One region of the Bacillus sp. FJAT-27231 genome, then DNA from elsewhere that is predicted to be linked to it. Evidence: riboswitches for the same ligand, from Rfam matches in the RefSeq annotation. Region 1 holds a riboswitch; each other region holds the start of a gene.

Region 1 (4,198 bases):
GGATTAGCCACAGCTGTTTATTTACATACAGACCCACTTACTACAGCAGGCTTAATTGGCATTGGGGCAATCGCTGGCCTTGCTCCTGACCTTGATGTAAACGGCAAGCTGTCCAATCGAATTACGATATCGAAAAAATGGTTAATTTTATTTTTTGCCACTGCAGGGCTGCTTTTAATGGGCTACAGTTATCTAAAGCTGAATGGTTTCGTGCAATCGGCGGGTTTTACTGTTGGTATAGGCTTAACAGTATTACCACGGCTGTTTATCAAGCAGCGGATGATGCTGTTTATAACAGGAGCTGCTCTGGCGATTGCCGCCTGGTACATGGGTATCTTTTGGCTGCTGCTGCTAAGTGCATTTATTATGGTCTCTTCCTTTTTATCGCACCGCTCTTTAACTCACTCGTTAATTGGATCAGCTTGTTTTGCAGGGATTGCGTGGCAATTTCAGCAAAGTGTTGGGCTCGAAGGCAGCTTTTTAGCGGCTTCTATCGCGTATATGAGTCATCTAGTGGCAGATATGAAAATATGGCCGGCTAATAAGAGGGGGATTAAATGGTTTCAGCCTCTCTTTAATAGAGAATTTTAAGCGTGCTTTGTATAAAGCATGCTTTTTTCAAAAACAAAATGTGCAAAATTCAAATACAGTTAACAACCAGCAAAGAAAAGATTAACAAGAAAACATCGGGGAATATTAAACTAAATTGGATAGAAAGAAAGGAGGTATTTCATGTGGAAACATATTTTGTCTAGTATTGGCATTGGTGGAGTCGAGATCGATACCGCTCTTCCAAAAATGACCTATCAAAGAGGAGACAAAATTGAAGGGAAGGTTCTAATTAATGGCGGGCAGGCGCCAGAACCGATCGAGACTTTAATCGTTTCAGTGCATGTCCAAATGGATAAGATACGGGAAGATAGCGATTTTTCCTATATTGATAAGAAGTTAAAAGAAATAGTCATTCCCATCCAACGAGATATTAAACCGAGAGAAAACATCACCATTCCTTTTTCTCTTGAAATTGATCCCGGGCATCCGCCTACAAATGATAAGAATAAAACTTTTTTAAAAACAACCGCTGTTATTCCACAAGCTGTTGACCCTTCTGATCAGGATGAATTGATTATTTTAACTACAGAGTGAGTAAAGACCGAAGTAAGTAAAAAGTTCATTCGGGGTTGCCTCCGGTAACGATCATTGTTATACTAATCCGGACACAACATTTAGTGGTAATGTTATAATTAAATCAATATTTAGTAAAAAGGTGCTATTGCAGCTTAATAGGGAATTCGGTGAAATACCGAAGCTGTACCCGCAACTGTAAGTGTGGACGACCGCAGATAAATCCACTGTCGAATAGACGGGAAGGAATGTGGAAGGAAGAAGCATAAGCCAGGAGACCTGCCTTTTTACAGCGTTTACTCTTCTTCGGGAGTTGGGAAGAAAGCGCGGAGAAAACGACAATGTCTTTTATTCAGACAGGCTCTTTATTGTGTACAAGGGCAGGTCTGTCTCACTTTGTGAAAAGATTATTTCTTCGCCCTCATCCCATCTTTCATCTAGAAAGATGGTTTTTTTGTTGCTAAAAAAATCTCTTTCTAAACTACTGATCGTTTAGGAGGAATAGAGATGATTCAAACCGTACAAAGCATAGCAGAAGAGGCATTTATTGAAATTCAAAGGGAATTTCCCCATATTGAACTGGCAAGCTATGAAAATAAGATAAAGGGAACACTTGATACGAGAGAAGAGTGGACAGATGAGCAAGTTTGGCAGCTGCTTTTACATTCAGCAGTTGAGCGGATCACGAGCACGGAACCAGATTGGACATTTATCGCAGCCCGATTGTATTTAAAACAACTATATAAGCAGGCAGCGACAACACGCGGGGAGAAATTGGCTGGATACGGAGATTTCTCGGGGCTCATCCAGCTCTTAATTGAAGAAGGAATATACAATCCTCATTTAAACACTTCTTATACAAAAGACGAAATAGAAGAGCTAAGTAAGCTGATTGATCCTGAGAAGGACAAATTATTTACATACATTGGGATTGTCACATTAAGTGAAAGATATTTAGCCCGTACACTAGATAAGCAGCCAGCAGAGCTTCCGCAGGAAAGATGGCTCATTATTGCAATGACCTTAATGATGAATGAACCTAAATCAACACGGCTGCACTATGTGAAGGAAGCCTATTGGGCGCTTTCTAATTTATATATGACAACCGCTACTCCAACGCTTGCGAATGCGGGAAAATCATATGGCCAACTGTCAAGCTGCTTCATTGATACAGTGGATGACAGCTTGCAAGGAATTTTTGATGCCAATACGGATGCAGCTAATTTAAGTAAGAACGGCGGCGGACTTGGGATTTATTTAGGGAAAATTCGCAGCCAGGGAAGTGACATTAAAGGATTTAAAAATGTGAGCTCGGGTGTGATTCCTTGGATGAAACAGCTGAATAATACGGCCGTATCCGTCGATCAGCTCGGCCAGCGTCAAGGAGCGATTGCTGTTTATTTGGATATTTGGCACAAAGATATTTTCTCATTTTTGGAAACCCGGTTGAATAATGGAGACGAACGCCGCAGAACACACGACTTATTCACGGGTGTCACTATTCCTGACTTATTTATGGAAGCAGTCGATAAACGAGAAGATTGGCATTTATTTGACCCTCATGAAGTAAGAAAAGTGATGGGTTACTCTCTTGAAGATTCATTTGATGAGAAAAGGGGAGAGGGAACGTTTAGAACGAGATATAAAGAGTGCGTAGCTCATCCGCACATAAGTAAAAAAACAGTTCCGGCTATCGAGATTATGAAAGCCATTATGATTTCCCAGCTTGAAACAGGCACACCTTACATGTTTTACCGAGACACCGTTAACCGGGCGAATCCGAATAAGCACACCGGAATGGTTTACGCAAGCAATCTTTGCACAGAAATCTGTCAAAATATGAGTCCGACGGTCGTAATCGAAGAAAAAACAGAAGACGGAAAAATCGTGGTTACAAAAGATCCTGGTGATTACGTCGTTTGTAACCTCTCGTCCATTTCTTTAGCCCGTGCCGTGATGGATGAAGTGCTTGAACGCTTAATCCCCATCCAAGTAAGAATGCTCGATAACGTTATCGACATGAACAATATTCCTGTTTTACAAGCGCAGCTGACGAACAAGAAATACAGAGGAATTGGACTTGGCACATTTGGCTGGCAGCATTTGCTTGCCTTAAAGGGGTTGAGCTGGGAATCAAACGAAGCAGTCCATTATTGTGATGAATTGTATGAGCAAATTGCCTTTTTAACGATTCAAGCAAGTGCGGAACTTGCAGCAGAAAAAGGTTCATATCCGGTCTTTGCAGGATCAGATTGGGATAGTGGTGCCTACTTTGAACAACGTGATTATAATGGAGCAAAGTGGCAGCAGTTAAAGGAAACAGTCAAAACATCTGGTATGAGAAATGGTTATTTGCTGGCGGTCGCTCCAAACTCATCCACCGCTTTGATCGCGGGTTCAACAGCTGGAATTGATCCAATTTTCCGTAAAGAATATATGGAAGAAAAGAAAAATTACAAAATACCTGTGACAGCGCCTGACTTGTCAGCTCAGACGACATGGTACTACAAAACCGTTTATTTCATTGATCAGCATTGGAGCATTCGCCAAAATGCCAAGCGCCAGCGCCATATTGATCAGGCTGTATCCTTTAATTTATATGTGCGCAACGATATTAAAGCGAAAGCCTTGTTAGACTTACACCTAGATGCATGGGAATCGGGATTAAAGACGACTTATTATGTGCGGTCTACCGCTTCTGATATTGAAGAATGTGAAAGCTGTCATTCATAAGGAGGAGAATAGTTATGAAGCTTAAGAAAAGGGAGATTATCGATCACAGTGCACCCAATCGGTCTACCGCTATTATTAATGGAAGAAGCTCCAACATTTTAAACTGGGATGACGTGCGTTTTAGCTGGGCTTATCCGAAGTATAAGAGAATGCTAGCGAACTTTTGGACGCCGTTTGAGATTAACATGACGAAAGACCGTCAGCAATTTAGTGAACTGACGCCTGATGAAAGAAATGCATTTTTGAAGATTATTGGCTTGCTCGCTTTGCTTGACAGCATTCAAACTGATTATGCCGGCAGAGCAGCGGACTATTTAACGGATTCCAGCTTGCATGCTTT
Region 2 (4,198 bases), 1.6 Mb from region 1:
TTCAGCTGACACCTGAAGGATTGACGCGTGTATTTTATTCGGATAGTGGAGCAGAATCAGTCGAAATAGCGATCAAGATGGCTTATCAATATTGGCAAAACCAAGGCATCACGGAAAAAACAAAATTCGTCACGCTGGCAAATGGCTATCATGGCGATACAGTCGGTGCCATCAGCGTAGGTTCTATCGATATTTATCACCGTGTATATAGTGCCCTCATGTTTAATTCATTTGCCGTCCCATTTCCGTCAGCAAGCTGGCATCCGTCAGGGGATGAACAAACAGCGAAAGAAGAATCACTTGCCGCCATGCGTACATTATTTGAGGAACATCATGAACAGATTGCTGGACTTATCGTTGAGTCGATGGTACAAGGTGCAGGCGGTATGCATATGATGCCGGCCGGCTATTTAAAAGAGCTTGAACGTCTTTGCGGGGAGTTTCAGATTCTTTTTATCGTAGATGAAGTGGCAACCGGATTTGGCAGGACTGGAAAAATGTTCGCGGTAGAACACGAAGGTGTATCTCCAGATATTATGACTATTGCTAAAGGAATTACCGGGGGATATTTACCGATTGCGGCTACTGTAACGACGGAAGAAGTGTACGAAGCTTTTTATGGAGACTATAAAGAGATGAAAACCTTTTTCCACGGCCATTCTTATACAGGAAATCAGTTAGGCTGTGCGGCCGCTTTAGCGAGTTTGGCTATTTTCGAGAAAGAAAACCTTGTTGAACAAGCAGCCCGTAAAGCAGAATACGTGAAGAAGCTTTTAACTGAAATCAATACATTGCCGCACGTCGGTGAAATCCGGCAGCTTGGTTTAATGTGCGGCATCGAGATTGTTAAAGATAAAGCGACGAACGAGCCTTTTCCAGCTGAAGAAAGAATGGCTTATCGAGCAACATTGCGCATGAGAGAGCTTGGCATGCTGACAAGGCCGCTTGGGGATGTGATTGTTTTTATGCCGCCCCTTGCTTCAAGCTATGAAGATTTAGATGAAATGGCTGCTATCATGAAACAAGCTATTCGCGAGATTTCGAATGAAAAAGTATATGCAGAGAGCTAAGCTATTTTACTGAGGAAAACCATAAAATCCGCCTGAGGTCCAGGCGGATTTTATGGTAAGTGAATCCTTTTTTCTTATGATTCTTTGTCATTCAAAAACAAGTTACAGATTGCGATCATGTGCAGAGTCCCGATCGTTTAAATAAGAATCGTCTTCGGGAATGGCATCTATTCGATGTGAATCATTCGCATCGAATGCCTGACGAAGAAAGTACACTAAAATAAGACCAATACAAAGCAGCAGAACAACCAATCCAATTAAAGCAGCAAGGTTCATCGTTAGCCGCTCCTTTCCTTTTCTTTATCCTATTCCACTTTTGTTCTATCTAAAACGTAAAGATCGTTGTATTGTGCAAAAAATTTAATTTATTCCATTTATAGACACGATGAAAATCAGAAAGAATGGTTTTCATCTTAAAATTGTATGAAAGGAATCTTTTTTTTGTGTATAATGAAGCTAGGCGGAAAACTACATACATTGAATCAGGTAAAGCTGAACAAAAAAGCTTTTTAAAAGGGCAAGCTGGTGCAAGTCCAGCGCGGTCCCGCCACTGTAAGTGAAATAGATCTATTTCACAAGCCAGAAAACCTGCCTGATTTAGAGCACCGGTAACCTACGCGGATAGGGTGGTGTAAAAGCGGCTCGCTGGCTCATTATGCCCGCATGGCTCTTTTTCACTGCATCTCTTCAAAGCGTAGAGGTGTTTTTTTATTGATATTTTTAAGAAGTAAAGGGAGAGAAAGAGATGAACAAAGTATCTAAGTACACATTATCTTTCGTGTTGGCTGCCGGATTGCTGGCTGGCTGCGGAACAGATAAAGCAGCGCCAGAAAAAGAAGAAAAAGCAGATCAGCCAAAAGAAAGCCAAGAAGCGGCCTTTCCAGTAACGATCAAAGATGCAGAAGGAAAGGATGTCGTTATTGAGGAAAAACCTAAGAAAATCGTTTCCCTCATTCCGAGCAATACCGAAATCGCTTATGAGCTCGGGCTAGGAAAGGAAATTGTTGGCGTTTCCGATAATGATAACTACCCGAAAGAAGTAAATTCTAAAGAAAAAGTCGGCGGCATGGAATATAACATTGAAAAAATTATCGGACTCGACACAGATCTAGTATTAGCCCACGCCTCCAGTGCTCATAATGCAAAAGATGGCTTTAAACAGCTGGAAGAAGCAGGAATTGATGTGCTTGTCGTTAACGATGCCCAGAATTTTGATCAGGTATATGATTCAATTGAAATGATTGGGAAGGCTACTGGGACGAGTGAAAAAGCTCATGATGTAGTAAAAGACATGAAAGAAGATTTGGCAGAGGTAGAGGAAAAGGCAGAAACGATTAAAAAAGAAGATGAAAAAAGCGTCTTTATCGAAGTGTCACCAGCACCTGAAATCTATACATCTGGCAAGAATACCTTTATGCAAGAAATGCTTGATCTGATTCATGCCAAAAATGCTGCTGCTGATCAAGAAGGATGGATCCAAATGACAGAGGAAGCAATTATTAAGAAAAATCCGGATGTCATTATTACAACACACGGCTACTACACGAAACAGCCGGTTGAAGAAGTGCTGAAGCGTAAAGGCTGGGAAAACATCACTGCCGTTAAAAACAAGGACGTTCATGACGTGCAAGCTGACTTAGTCAATAGGACAGGTCCACGTCTTATTGAAGGAGTAGAAGAACTTGCCGAAGCGATCTATCCAGATGTTTTTAAGAAATAAAATTTCGGCATATATAATCGTTTTTGCTTTTTTTATGATCGCTTTATTTGCGGGTATCTCGATCGGAACGATGCGCGTTCCGTTTCGGGATATCGCTTTCTTATTATCTCATCATTTTTTCGGCACTTCTCTTCATGGAGTGGACCCATCCTTTGATAATATCGTATGGAAAATTAGATTTCCGCGCGTCTTGCTAGCAGCTCTCGTAGGCGCTTCCTTAGCTGTAGCCGGTGCTGCGTTTCAAGGACTGCTGCGCAATCCGTTAGCCGATCCCTATACACTCGGCGTTTCATCGGGCGCTTCGGCAGGCGCGGTGATGGTGCTGTTTTTTAATGTGCAGCTTTCATGGCTATCCGGCTTTACGCTGCCTGTCATCAGTGTCATAGCTTCGATTGCCACCATCTTTATTGTTGTTTTATTTGCCCAGGCGATTGAACGGTCGTTAAAAGTAGAAACGATCATTTTAACAGGCATTATTTTCAGTTCTTTTCTGGGAGCTGTTATCTCTTTAATGATTGCGCTGACAGGTGAGGAGCTAAGACAAATTATCGGCTGGCTGCTTGGCAGTGTTTCGATGAGAGGCTGGGATTATATTCAGCTGATCCTGCCGTTTTTCCTCATTGGTACAATCTTGTTAATCATTCATGCGGCTGAATTGAATGCCATGTCGTTCGGCGAGGAAAAAGCCCAGCACTTAGGAGTAAATGTTCGCCGGAAAAAGCTCGTTGTACTAGTCGCTGGCTCTATTTTAACAGGAGCAGCAGTTGCTGTTTCGGGCACGATCGGATTCGTCGGATTGGTCATTCCTCACTTTATTCGATTGATATGGGGACCAGATCATCGTCATTTGTTGTCATTGTCCATGTTCGCCGGTGCTGGTTTTCTAATTTTAGCTGATCTCGTAGCCCGCACCATTATCTCTCCAACCGAATTGCCAATTGGCGTGATTACTTCTATTATTGGCGCTCCCGTGTTCGCTATCATTTTGCTTCGTAAGCACAGGAAAGGAAGAAGAACAGCATGATTCAGGTAATAAAGCTCAGTGGTGGTTATGATGGCAAGCTGATTGTCCGTGATTTATCTTTTTCTGTTCAAAAAGGAGAGCTTTTTGGCATATTAGGTCCTAATGGCAGCGGCAAAACAACGCTGCTAAAAATGATGAGCGGCATTGTCCCTGCAAGCAGCGGCTCGATGCAGATCGAAGGAAAGGAAATAAAAAGTTACAAGCCAAAAGAACTGGCGAAGCGGCTAGCTGTTCTTCCCCAGATGACTCCTCAGGCTTTTTCTTACACGGTGAAAGAAACAATTTCTCTCGGCCGCTATGCTCACCAAAGTGGTCTTTTTCCGATATGGACAGAGGAGGATGAACAGGCCGTAAACAAGGCAATGGAACGAACAGGTACTATAC
Region 3 (4,198 bases), 100 kb from region 1:
CCGATAAAGGCCGTTTCAATAATGGGAACTCTCAGCTTCTCCCACAACAACCGGGTGATCTTGAATAAATCACTATTGGCATCGGCATCGCTGCCGCCCCGTCCGAGTAAAATCACAGCCGTCTTCTCATCCGACCCTTCTTTGTAATCACCCGTTTCTAGCACACGGTTTTTACAAATATCCACCGCTTCGTAATGAATCCCAATTGGCTTGCCGTATGTAAACCGAACCGCCGGGTATTTCTCCTTCGCCTCGTCGATTTCATGAGGAATATGTATTTTAGAATGTCCCGCCGGCAGCAGCATAAGGGGAACAAGCGCGACAGACGTCGCTCCTTTTGTCACGCATGTATCGATCCCTTTTGCAATGTTCGGCTGCTCAAATTCTAAAAAGCAAGTTTCGTAGATGACATCCTTCTCAAGCTCTGGGATAAGCTGATCAATAAATTGCCTGATTTGTTCATTTCCTTCTCGGTCCCGGCTTCCATGGCCGACAAATAAAACTGCCTTCATTTGCTTTCCGCTCCTTTAATCCCCACACGGTGCAGGTTCAAGATTTATTTTTGGTTCCATATCACGATAATCAAAGCTTTGAATCTTTTTCACACGTTTAAAGTATTTAAAAAAACGTTCATTCGGATGGCCTTTTTCTTTATATTCCGCAATAATCTCCTCCAACAGCAGAACGAGGGCTTCTGGTTCCACTCCTTCAGCAACAGGCTGTCCAGCGTGAGCTGTCCGGCCGACGGTCTTGGCTCCTAGGAATAAATCAAACTTTCCTTTGCGAAATACGATGCCGATGTCATCTGTCACTGCCCCGTAGCAGGCCATTCCGCAGCCGTTCAATCCAATTTTCAGCTCTTTCGGCATGTCTAGACCGTCAAACTTCTCATGCAGCTGTTCAGCGTATGGAATCGCATCTTTCTTTTCGCCATCACAGAAGTCACAGGCTTTCACCGTTGCAACATCCCCAACAGGCGAAAGCAAGAAGCCGACATTCTGTAAGGAAACGGTTATTTGCTCGGGAGCTTCTGTCGGCACGCGCAAAATTACTTGATGATGAGGTGTGTACTCGATAGACCCTTTTTCTCCTGCTGCCTTTGAGAGCACGAGCAGCTGCTCAGCTGAAAACATCTTATTCGCTACTCCCGGGCTAACTGCTACTTCGAAAATGGATTCAATTTTCTGCTTGAACAGCGGCTGGCTCGTCTCCTGTTTCTCTTTTCCATCTAAAAGACGAAGTGCCTGCATTCCGAGCTTGTACAAATCTGTTTTCTCCTCTTGGCCTCCGTGAAGAGCCCATGGCTCATTTTTCGGCTTTAATCGTTCATGCGGTCTTAGCGGCTGCTTTTCCGATGTCAATGTATATTTACGCTGATAGCCTCGTGGCGTGATCATTTTGTTGTCATAAAGGAACGTTGTTGAATTACCGATGATGACCGTGGTCAGCATGCCAATATCGTGATCGAGCATATTCTTAAGATCGGTTATGACCACTTGCTCTCTTTCCCGGTAAGCACTTTTTACGAGGCCGACCGGTGTGTCCGGTGAACGATGCGTTAGTAAAATGCGCTGTGCTTCTGCAATTTGTCTCGTTCTTCTGCCGCTCTTCGGATTGTATAGGGCGATGACAAAATCTGCTGCACCGGCCGCATCGATCCGCTTGGCAATTAACTCCCACGGTGTTAAATGATCACTTAAGCTAATCGTACAAGCGTCGTGCATGACGGGAGCGCCAAGGAGAGAGGCGCAAGAATTAATCGCTGAAATGCCTGGAACAATTTCTACGCCGACACCCTCTGCCTCTTTCCAGCCTTGTTCAACGAGCACTTCATAGACAAGTCCTGCCATGCCGTACACGCCGGCATCTCCGCTTGAAATGACCGCCACTGTTTTGCCTTCTTCCGCTAATTTGACGGCTGCCTGTGCACGGCTTACTTCCTCTGACATTCCCGTGCTGATGATCTCTTTTCCTTCAGTAAATTCTGCAATTAAATCGACGTATGTTTTATAACCGATAATGCAGTCACTTTCCCTAAGTGCTTCTTTCGCCCGTTCTGTAATGTGTTCTGCGCTGCCCGGTCCAAATCCGACAACTACTAATTTCCCCTTCACTCCGTTCGCCTCCTGTACTTACTTTACTGTTTGCTTTTCTTTCTCTTTAGCTACACCGGTTACACGTTTATTTTGAAGAATCATTCCCTTTTCCTGATAAGTGTATGTCAGAGCTTCTTCAACCGGCTTGCCTTCTTGAAGATGAGCGGCAACAATTTTCTCCGCGAGCTGTTCATCCACCTCGTGGTACCATGCGCCTTCCGGATAGACGATGACCACACAAGCATCTTTGCAGCGGCCATTGCATCTCGTTCTCGTCGTGTGAACACGGACATCCAGCTCCCGTTTTTTAATTTCCTCCCTGATAGCCTGTGTTACTTCTTCTCCGCCTTTTCTCATACAGCTCGATCCGTTGCAAATCAATACGTGATGGTTTATTTCTGACAAGTCCCATGTCGCCATCTTCCCCACTCCTTTTTAGAAAAAATAAAAAAGTCCTTAACTTCAGAAGAAGTTAAGGACTAAGCGCTATGTATGCAAGCTACTAAAGGAACAAGTAAATAACCGGGCATGCCGGTACCGTTCCATGCAGTCATCCTATTCTTCCCTCCGAAGAATGATGGTTCGAAGAAGAAAGCAGGTCTCCTGGCTTACGGATCGCCTTACTCTTGTCCCTTCCCGGCCTTACGCCAGTGGCTGTTGACAATTTCATCACCGTTTACAGTAGCGGGGGCTGCATCGGACTTTCACCGATTTCCCTATTATCCCGGGGATTGACTCTCCGGGCACTCTCCTCTTGTTATTCAATTTTTATGTAGGTCATCCTAATTTTTCTAAATCTCAAACTCCTTTATTAGATTAGCAGGAAAGTCTTCTATTTGACAAGTACATTTTTTAAATGGGTCTAATGACGCTTCTCCAGCCTCTTGTTTTTAAATGGAATAGGGGTCAAAATAAACGGATGCCAGCCAGCAGTTTGAGCAATGAGCTTTTTTATTTCCTTCATCTTTTTGCCGAGAGAACGATCTTCTTTGTTAAAAATCAAGCCTATCACAGTCCCGCTGTGACCAACGACCACTCCTGCTTCAAAGCGAGCAGCCAGTTCAGCAAAAAGAGAAAAGAAAGGCTTTGGCAAGAAACGCTCATTTAGTATGGCACTTCTTGTACTAGCGGTCAGCACATCTTCAGTTTTGCCGAGAGACAATCCAGCATACATTTGCTCGTACACTTGCCGCATCTCTTCACGCTCTGCTGCTGTGTATTCTCTTTTTATTTCATAACAATCGGCTGTATTTACGCGCCCGCCGCTATCATAGCCAAGCAAAAACAACTCTGGCGGAGAAGAAAAAGATTCTAACAGTTCACCCGTCCGCTGATTGAAGGAAACAATCCCTTCATACATCACACCATCAGTTGGTTCAATGGCAGCTGCAATGCCAGCTATATCAGATGCCTTAAGCTGAACACCAAAACTGTCAGCCGCGGACCGCACTGCCGCTGTAATATCAGCCGAGCTGCTCGCCATTCCTTTTCCAGTTGGCAATTGTGACTGAGCATAGAGCCTGCCGCCAGCACAAACGCCCATCCGGTCAAGTGTCAGTTCCACGGCCCGTATCATTTTTTCCTGTTGGGGGCGGCTGCTTGTCACGACAGATGCGATTTCTGGGACAAACACAACCTGGCTTCTAAGCGGCACCGGCAAAGTAAACAAAAAGGGCTGCTCACCCACTTCCCCCTGCGCCAGTTCACCAAACGTGCCAAAGCACCTGCCTACTCCTTTTTTCATCAGCTGCTTCCCTCCTTCAGAAAGAATGAAAAATTTTGCGATAACTTATTATAGTCCGTTTCTTTCTCTATTCCAATTACGTATTACCTGTTATTTACTAAAGGTTTGTTTTTAATTTGAATTTTACACATAATGAATTAAGATAAAATAAAATATCATTGACACAATAAGTCGCCACTATTTAAAATAAGGTTAACATTTATGGATTGTTCTATTCTGCTTGGAGGGATATATATGTCTGCTCAACATGAAAAATTAAGAATGATGTTAACAGCGGCTCTTTTCGCTGCGATCATCGGGATTTTCGCTCAAATTACCATTCCTTTACCGCTCGTTCCCATTACAGGACAAACGTTGG

The links. A riboswitch is a leader RNA that binds a small molecule or an ion and turns the genes downstream of it on or off. The one in region 1 is predicted to bind cobalamin.
Region 2: it holds a riboswitch for cobalamin, as region 1 does, so the genes downstream of both, AC623_RS02720 (ABC transporter substrate-binding protein) here and AC623_RS10095 (ribonucleoside-diphosphate reductase subunit alpha) in region 1, are expected to answer to the same signal.
Region 3: it holds a riboswitch for cobalamin, as region 1 does, so the genes downstream of both, AC623_RS10630 ((2Fe-2S) ferredoxin domain-containing protein) here and AC623_RS10095 (ribonucleoside-diphosphate reductase subunit alpha) in region 1, are expected to answer to the same signal.

What each region holds. Positions count from the first base shown of each region.
Region 1 covers NZ_LFZU01000001.1:2,157,022-2,161,219, reverse strand. The annotation lists gene AC623_RS10105 (metal-dependent hydrolase) at 1-591, shown strand, start outside; gene AC623_RS10100 (sporulation protein) at 733-1,146, shown strand; cobalamin riboswitch at 1,249-1,426, shown strand; gene AC623_RS10095 (ribonucleoside-diphosphate reductase subunit alpha) at 1,633-3,858, shown strand; gene AC623_RS10090 (ribonucleotide-diphosphate reductase subunit beta) at 3,873-4,198, shown strand, end outside.
Region 2 covers NZ_LFZU01000001.1:584,964-589,161, forward strand. The annotation lists gene bioA (adenosylmethionine--8-amino-7-oxononanoate transaminase) at 1-1,070, shown strand, start outside; gene AC623_RS21335 (hypothetical protein) at 1,173-1,346, opposite strand; cobalamin riboswitch at 1,538-1,680, shown strand; gene AC623_RS02720 (ABC transporter substrate-binding protein) at 1,816-2,790, shown strand; gene AC623_RS02725 (FecCD family ABC transporter permease) at 2,753-3,814, shown strand; gene AC623_RS02730 (adenosylcobinamide amidohydrolase) at 3,811-4,198, shown strand, end outside.
Region 3 covers NZ_LFZU01000001.1:2,260,523-2,264,720, forward strand. The annotation lists gene AC623_RS10620 (sirohydrochlorin chelatase) at 1-512, opposite strand, end outside; gene cobJ (precorrin-3B C(17)-methyltransferase) at 528-2,114, opposite strand; gene AC623_RS10630 ((2Fe-2S) ferredoxin domain-containing protein) at 2,133-2,516, opposite strand; cobalamin riboswitch at 2,673-2,862, opposite strand; gene AC623_RS10635 (GHMP family kinase ATP-binding protein) at 2,959-3,840, opposite strand; gene AC623_RS10640 (biotin transporter BioY) at 4,075-4,198, shown strand, end outside.